Regions from separate parts of the Pseudomonas sp. FW306-02-D09B genome, predicted to be linked through region 2. Evidence: predicted binding sites of a transcription regulator. Region 2 holds the regulator's gene; the other holds the start of a gene.
The links. Region 2 encodes FliA, which starts transcription of late flagellar genes. Its sites were predicted from a motif close to CTAAAGTTTNNNNNNNNNNNGCCGNTAA; they were not measured.
Positions count from the first base shown of each region.

Region 1: AC3WK5_RS01755 (methyl-accepting chemotaxis protein) is a predicted target of FliA. The motif match lies at 1,867-1,894, and genes of this name have one in related genera.

Region 1 is NZ_JBYSXY010000001.1:350,452-354,710, reverse strand. It holds gene AC3WK5_RS01775 (LysR substrate-binding domain-containing protein) at 1-143, shown strand, start outside; gene AC3WK5_RS01770 (MmcQ/YjbR family DNA-binding protein) at 140-499, shown strand; gene AC3WK5_RS01765 (DUF1294 domain-containing protein) at 496-900, opposite strand; gene AC3WK5_RS01760 (undecaprenyl-diphosphate phosphatase) at 897-1,727, opposite strand; gene AC3WK5_RS01755 (methyl-accepting chemotaxis protein) at 2,026-3,660, shown strand; gene pnuC (nicotinamide riboside transporter PnuC) at 3,879-4,259, shown strand, end outside.
Region 2 is NZ_JBYSXY010000012.1:109,161-113,419, forward strand. It holds gene flhF (flagellar biosynthesis GTPase FlhF) at 1-484, shown strand, start outside; gene fleN (flagellar synthesis regulator FleN) at 599-1,429, shown strand; gene fliA (RNA polymerase sigma factor FliA) at 1,426-2,166, shown strand; gene AC3WK5_RS19930 (chemotaxis response regulator CheY) at 2,333-2,704, shown strand; gene AC3WK5_RS19935 (protein phosphatase CheZ) at 2,736-3,524, shown strand; gene AC3WK5_RS19940 (chemotaxis protein CheA) at 3,563-4,259, shown strand, end outside.

The DNA.
Region 1 (4,259 bases), on a different contig from region 2:
TGCAGTTGTTACCCGAGTGGTCACTGCCTGGCGGTTGGCTGCTGGCAGTCTACCCTCATCGGCGCGGTTTGCTGCCGGCGGTGCGTGCCTGGATTGACCATTTGACCGAATCATTCAAAGCCTGCGGGGATCGACTGTTATGAAGGCCAAGCCGATGACTGAAGAAGACGTGGCGCGTTTTTGCCTGGCACTGCCCGGGGCGCAAGAGGATTACAAATGGGGCGGTGTACGGGTGTTTTCAGTGGCTGGAAACAAGATGTTTGCCCTGCAAAACCTGCGGGGTGAGTCATTGGCGTTCAAGGTCGATAAAGAGCTGTTTCTGGGGCACGTCGATCGCCCGGGCATCGGGCCTGCGCCCTATCTGGCAAGGGCGCAGTGGATCATCATGCAAACGCCCTACCCGCTTGGCGCCGATGAGCTGCAAGGCTTGCTGCAACGTTCTCACCAACTGGTGGTGAGCAAGTTGCCCAAGCGCGTGCAGGTCGGGTTATTGATTTAGAAGAGCCTGAAGAGGCCGGCGCCAAGAAACAACTGGTCGATCCAGAACACCTCGTGCAACAGCACGATGATCCAGAACACCAGTTGATAAGACACTTTGCGGGTCTTGTGCCGAAACACTTGCTGGGCGAGCAAAGCGCCTGGCCAGCCACCGGCCAGTTCGATTGCATGCAGCACCTTTTCCGGTGTACGCCAGCTGTCGGCCCGGGCCTTGCGCTTGTCGCTCCAGTACAGCAAGAACGCCAGCAGGCTGACAATCCCATAGGCCGCGAGCGGAATCAGCGAAATCCCGCGCCACCACATAAGCATCGAGCCAAATGCCGGCAAAGCGCACAGCGCCAGGAACACCAGGCCTTTGAGGCGCGGGTTTTGAATCCCGCGCCCATTGCGTGGCTCAATCATGATGTAGCCGCCGCCCAGTCGACCCAACCGAACTGCCAGGTTGCCAGGATCAACAAGCCGAACACGATCCGGTACCAGGCAAACGCAGCGTAGCTGTGGCTGGCGATGAACTTGAGCAAGCCCTTGACCGCGATCATCGCGAATATAAACGCAGTGACGAAGCCGATGGCGAACACCGGGAAGTCAGCCGCCTGAAACAGGTCGCGATACTTGTAGCCGGAGTACACCGCGGCGCCGACCATGGTCGGCATGGCCAGGAAGAACGAAAACTCGGTGGCGGTTTTCCGCGACAGGCCAAACAACAAGCCGCCGATGATCGTCGAACCGGAGCGCGAAGTGCCGGGAATCATTGCCAGGCACTGGGCAAAACCGACCTTCAGGGCATCTTTCCAGGTGATCTCGTCGACAGTTTCGGCGTGCACGCTGTGCTCGCGACGCTCAGCCCACAACATGATGACCCCGCCCACCACCAGCGCCGTCGCCACGGTGATCGGGTTGAACAGGTATTTGTGGATCATATTGGCGAAGATCACCCCCAGCACCACGGCCGGCATGAAAGCGATCAACAGGTTGACGGTAAACCGTTGAGCATTGCGCTGCGTTGGCAACCCGGTCACCACGTCGAGGATCTTACGGCGAAACTCCCAGACCACGGCCAGGATCGCGCCGAGCTGGATGATGATGTTGAATGCCTTCTCGCGTTCGCCACCGAAGTTGAGCAAATCCGCGACGATAATCTGGTGCCCGGTACTGGAAATGGGCAAAAACTCTGTCAGTCCTTCTACAACGCCAAGAATCAAAGCCTGAACGGTGGTCCAAAAATCCATTAATCCCCCAATGAAACGATGCCTCCAAGGCATGCCTCGCTAATAAAATTCAAGCGTCCACTGCGATCAGCGTCACCAAATGACAACACGCACGATCTTCACGCGAAACCGTAAAAATCCCATGAAAAATCAGCGTAACTTCAGGTTTTTGCTGACGCGGCCGAAATCCTATCAGACATGCCTGAATTACGCTGCGCCGTAATTGGACTTGAGTAGGGTTGGCTCAACAGCAAAAGCGTGCCTGAATGCTGGCGGTCGTTTATGACAAGAACAAGAAAAAACCAGGAGTAATACGGTTATGAATAGCTTGCGCAGTGTGTCGATCAGCCGCCGTCTGTGGCTCATCCTGATTGTGGCTGTGCTGATGCTGTTGACGTTGGGTGTGCTGATGCTCAAGCAGATCCACGATGACCTTTATCAGGCCAAGGCCCAGAAAACCCAGCATGTGGTGCAGACGGCCAGCGGCATTCTGGCCTACTACCACGACCTGGAAACCGCCGGCACCCTGACCCGCGAAGCGGCGCAGAAACAGGCATTGAGCGTGGTGCGCGGATTGCGCTACGACCAGAACGACTACTTCTGGATCAACGACCTGACACCCGTGATGGTCATGCACCCGACCAATCCGAAACTCGAAGGCCAGAACCTTTCCACGATCAAGGATCCGGACGGCTTCGCGTTGTTCAACGAGATGGCGGCCATCGCCAAGGCCAAAGGCGCCGGCATGGTTGACTATCGCTGGCCGAAACCGGGTGCCAGTACACCGGTCCAGAAGACCTCCTACGTGAAACTCTTCGAGCCTTGGGGCTGGGTCATTGGTTCGGGTGTGTACATCGATGACATGCAGGCCGAGTTTTACGCACAAATGTGGCAGACATCGCTTGTCGGGCTTGCCATTGCAGTCCTTATGGCACTGCTGGTGATCCTGATTGCGCGCAGTATCGTGCGCCCACTCCAGGAAACCGTGAACGCCATGGCCAATATCGCCAGCGGTGAAAGCGATCTGACCCGTAGCCTTGATACCCATGGTCAGGACGAAGTGACCGAATTGGCGCAGCATTTCAACGCCTTCACGGAAAAACTGCGTCGGGTCATCACTCAGTTGCAACTGTCCGCCAGTGCCCTGGGGCAGTCATCCAGCGACTTGGGCAACGATGCGGCCCAGGCCCAGGCGCGCAGCCAGCAACAGTCCCAACAAATGGAACTGGTGGCGACCGCCATCAATGAAGTGACCTATGGCGTGCAGGACGTGGCCAGAAATGCCGAACACGCCGCCAGCGAAATGCGCGATGCGCAAGCGCAGGCACAACAGGGGCAAGTAAACATCGATGGGAGCTTGCAGCAGATCGATCAACTGTCGGGCACCATCGATCAAGCCGTTGAGGTGATCCGCACCCTGGCCACCGAAAGCACACAGATCGGCAGCGTGCTCGAAGTGATCCGTTCGATCGCCGAACAGACCAATCTGCTGGCGCTCAATGCGGCCATTGAAGCGGCCCGTGCCGGTGAGCAGGGACGGGGCTTCGCCGTGGTGGCCGATGAAGTCCGGCTGCTGGCACAGCGCACACAAAAGTCCACGGCTGAAATCCAGTCGATGATCGAGCGCTTGCAGAGCCATTCCGAGGCGGCAGTCAAAGTGATCGGCGACAGCAGCCGCGCCTCGCAACTGACCATTGAACAGGCCGGGTTGGCGGGTGCCAGCCTGAGCGCGATCGGCCAGGCCCTGAATAATCTCAACGGTCTGAACGCCTCGATTGCCAGTGCAACCCTGCAACAGGCGCATGTGGTCGAGGATATCAACCAGAACGTCACCCAGGCCGCTGGTTTGTCCCACAGCACCGCCTTGGCTGCTGAGCAGTCGAGCGTCGCAAGCGTGCATTTGAAAGAACTCAGTGAGCAGTTGAATGGCCTGCTCAAGCAGTTTCGGGTGTAGACGAACCTTGCGGTGAAACACTGCCCATGTGGGAGCGTGGCTTGCCCGCGAAGAACGATAACGCGCAATGCCTGAAAAACTGCGGTGTTCGCTTCGCGGGCAAGCCACGCTCCCACAGGGTCCGCGTCTTAACTGACCGGCTTCGGGCAAGCCCCCCTCGCCACAATCCCCACCTGCGTTACAATCGGCGCCCTTTTCAACTTCACCAAGGATCCGCCATGTCCGGGCTTGAACTGTTTGCCGCCGCACTCGGCGTGATTGCCGTCTGGTTAACGGTCAAACAGAACCCTTGGTGCTGGCCGATCGGACTGGTCATGGTGCTGCTCTATAGCTGGATCTTCTTCGAGGTAAAGCTGTATTCGGACATGCTGCTGCAGGTGATTTACGCCGGCTTGCAGCTCTATGGCTGGTGGCAATGGACCCGTGCCGGCGAAGCGCAACATGGACGGCAAGTCACGCAACTGGATGGACGCTCGATGTGGGCAGGCTTGGCCGTCGGTGCTGTCGGCAGCTTGCTGCTGGGCGCGGCCATGGCTCATTGGACCGATGCCGCGCAGCCTTGGCTGGACGCAGCATTGACCGGTTTCAGTCTGGTGGCG
Region 2 (4,259 bases):
GACTCACGTCGACCCGGGCCAGTCCCTGGCGCAAGCCCTTGATCCGCTGTTGCGCAAGCGTGTGGTGTTGATCGACACCGCCGGCCTGCAGGCCAGTGATCCGGCGTTGCGCATGCAGCTGGAAAGCCTGGCCGGTCGCGGGATCAAGTCGAAGAATTATCTGGTGCTGGCCACTACCAGCCAAAAGCAGGTGCTGACTGCCGCTTATCACAGTTACAAGCGGTGCGGGCTAGCAGGCTGCATTCTGACTAAACTGGATGAAACAGCGAGCCTGGGCGAGGTGTTGAGCCTGGCAATCAGCCACGAATTACCTGTCGCTTATCTGACCGACGGGCCACGGATCCCGGATGATCTACATTTACCGCGCCGGCATCAGTTGGTCAGTCGCGCCGTTAGCGTGCAGATGCAGGAAGAACCCAGCGAAGAAGCCATGGCTGATATGTTCGCTGACCTCTACCACAGCCCGGCCAAGCGTGTCGGCTGAGGTAATAATGAATAGATTTGTATCTACATCGATGGCCTGCCATGCATTGTTCACAAGTGAGCGCGCAGCCAGTCATGTAGTCCGCGTCTAAGCAAGACAAGGTAAAGAACGAACATGGGCAGCATGCATCCCGTACAGGTGATCGCAGTGACCGGCGGCAAAGGTGGCGTCGGGAAGACTAATGTGTCAGTGAACTTGTCCCTGGCTCTTGCTGAGCTCGGCCGGCGCGTCATGCTGCTGGACGCCGATCTGGGGCTGGCGAACGTTGACGTCCTGCTGGGGCTTACGCCCAAGCGTACGCTGGCCGACGTCATCGAAGGCCGCTGTGAACTGCGCGATGTATTACTCCAGGGGCCGGGCGGAATTCGCATTGTTCCAGCAGCGTCCGGTACCCAGAGCATGGTTCATCTGAGTCCAGCCCAGCATGCTGGCCTGATTCAGGCATTCAGCGACATCGGCGATAACCTCGACGTATTGGTGATCGACACGGCGGCGGGCATTGGTGAGTCGGTCGTCAGTTTTGTTCGCGCAGCCCAGGAAGTATTGCTGGTGGTGTGCGATGAGCCGACGTCGATCACTGACGCCTACGCGCTGATCAAGCTGCTCAACCGCGATTACGGCATGAACCGCTTCCGCGTGCTGGCCAACATGGCGCAAAGCCCGCAGGAAGGGCGAAATCTGTTCGCCAAGTTGACCAAGGTCACGGATCGCTTCCTCGACGTCGCCTTACAATACGTCGGTGCGGTGCCTTACGACGAATGCGTGCGCAAGGCGGTGCAAAAGCAGCGCGCCGTGTATGAAGCGTTTCCTCGCTCCAAATGTGCACTGGCGTTCAAGGCCATCGCGCAGAAAGTCGATACCTGGCCGTTGCCCGCCAACCCGCGTGGGCACCTGGAGTTTTTCGTCGAGCGTCTGGTGCAGCAAACTGCGGGTCCGGTTCTATGACAGCCAGCGGTTACAACCTGTACAAGAAGTCGGCGCGTGACGCGCAGTACGAACTGATCGAGCGTTACGCGCCACTGGTAAAACGTATTGCCTATCACCTGTTGGCGCGCTTGCCGGCCAGTGTTCAGGTCGAGGACCTGATCCAGGCAGGCATGATCGGTTTGCTTGAAGTGTCGACCAAATACGACGCGAGCAAAGGTGCGAGTTTCGAGACGTACGCGGGGATCCGTATCCGTGGTGCGATGCTCGATGAAGTCCGCAAGGGTGACTGGGCGCCACGCTCGGTACACCGCAATACCCGGATGGTGAGTGATGCGATTCGCTCAATTGAAGCTAAAACCGGGCGTGACGCTAAAGATCACGAGGTTGCGGCCGAACTCCAATTGAGTCTCGACGATTATTACGGGATTTTGAATGACACCTTGGGCAGTCGCCTGTTCAGCTTCGACGATCTGTTGCAGGACGGCGAGCATGAAGGGCTGCACGAGGATGGCGCGAGTGCTCATCTCGAACCGTCGCGCGACCTGGAAGATGAACGCTTCCAGGCTGCACTGGCGGATGCGATTGCCAATTTGCCGGAGCGTGAGCGACTGGTGTTGGCGCTGTACTACGACGAAGAGCTGAATCTCAAGGAAATCGGTGAGGTCCTGGGGGTCAGTGAATCGCGGGTCAGCCAGTTACACAGCCAGTGCGCGGCCCGTTTGCGGGGGCGTTTGGGGGAGTGGCGAGCGCGCTGACAGCAGTGTGGGGACACTGCGAACGAAACAGGCAGGGCGTAACGCTGTGCCGGTCTTCATCCGTTGTGCTCCAGACAGTCGTCGAGTGCTCTGCCGAATTGATTGAATGGCGTGTTCAGGTGCTGAACGCGTTTAAGACTGCTTGGAGGTCGAATTGGACAAGAACATGAAAATCCTCATCGTTGATGACTTCTCAACGATGCGGCGGATCATAAAAAACCTGTTGCGTGACCTTGGGTTCACCAACACGGTCGAGGCGGACGACGGTATTACCGCCATTCCCGTCCTCAACAGCGGGAGCATCGACTTTCTGGTAACGGACTGGAACATGCCTGGCATGACCGGTATCGATTTGCTGCGCCACGTGCGCGCCGATGAAAAGCTCAAGCACCTGCCGGTGCTGATGGTCACTGCCGAAGCCAAGCGCGAGCAGATCATCGAAGCCGCTCAAGCCGGTGTAAACGGCTATGTGGTCAAACCCTTCACGGCCCAGGCGTTGAAAGAGAAGATCGAAAAAATATTCGAACGCATCGGTTGATGCGCGGAGCCACTGCGCCACGGGGGGAGCTATGGAGCAAAGAGAATCTTCACAGGGCGATTTCGAATCGACCCTGAAAAAACACGCTCACGAACTGGTCGAAAGCCTTGAAAAGGGCAGGTTCGGTGACGCTGTGCAACTGATCCATGAGCTCAATCAGACCCGTGACCGCGGCCTGTACCGGGAGGTGGGCAAGCTCACTCGCGAGCTGCACAGCGCGATCGTCAATTTTCAGATTGACCCGAACATGCCGCAAGCCGAGGAAGTCTCACAGATCACGGACGCCACCGAGCGCCTGTCCTATGTGGTCAAGCTGACCGAAGCGGCCGCGAACCGGACCATGGATCTGGTCGAGAACAGTACTCCGCTGGTCAATGGCCTGAGCACTGACGCCCAGGCCTTGAGCGCCGACTGGGGGCGTTTCATGCGCCGCGAAGTCGGTGCCGAAGAGTTCCGCGAACTGGCCCGGCGTGTCGACGGTTTCCTGACGCGTAGTGTCGAGGAGAGCCAGGTCGTCTCGGGCAACCTCAACGATATTCTGCTGGCACAGGATTACCAGGATCTAACCGGTCAGGTGATCAAGCGCGTGACTCAACTGGTCACCGAAGTCGAAAGCAACCTGCTCAAGCTCGTGCTCATGGCCAGTCAGGTAGACCGCTTTGCGGGCATCGAACATGACCATGAAGCGATGCTGGCTGAAAAAGATCCGCAAAAACATCTCTCTCAGGGTGAAGGTCCGCAGATTCATGCCGATAAAAGAGAAGACGTTGTGTCCGGTCAGGACGATGTGGACGATTTGCTATCCAGTCTTGGATTTTAGGTTTTTTAGGTTTTTAGACCTTTAGGAGCACCCCCTTAATGAGCTTCGGCGCCGATGAAGAGATCCTTCAGGATTTCCTGGTTGAGGCCGGCGAGATTCTAGAGCAACTGTCCGAACAGCTGGTCGAGCTGGAAAGCCGACCAGATGATGCGGATTTGCTCAATGCAATTTTTCGCGGTTTTCACACTGTAAAAGGGGGCGCCGGCTTCCTCCAGCTCAACGAGCTGGTGGAGTGCTGTCACATCGCCGAGAACGTGTTCGACATCCTGCGCAAGGGTGAGCGTCGCGTCGACTCGGAACTGATGGACGTGGTTCTCGAAGCGCTGGACGCGGTGAACGGCATGTTCAGCGAAGTCCGCGAGCGTGCACCGATCACTGCAGCTACACCGGAACTGCTGGCGGCTCTGGCCCGTCTGGCCGAGCCTCAAACAGCCGATGTGGCGCAACCGGTTGCAGAGGTGGTTGAAGCACCTGCCGCTGAAAGCGAATCGGGCGACGTCACCGACAATGAATTCGAACTGCTGCTGGACTCGCTGAACGCGGTCAAGGCGCAAGCCGAGGCGGGGACGCCTGTCGCCCCGGCACCTGAAGTGGCTGCCGGCAGCGATGAAATTACCGATGCCGAGTTCGAGTCGTTGCTCGATCAATTGCACGGCAAGGGTCAGTTCGCTGTCGATGCGGTGGCAGCGCCAGCCGCACCGACTGCCCCGAAAGCGGCAGGCGACAGCTCCGACA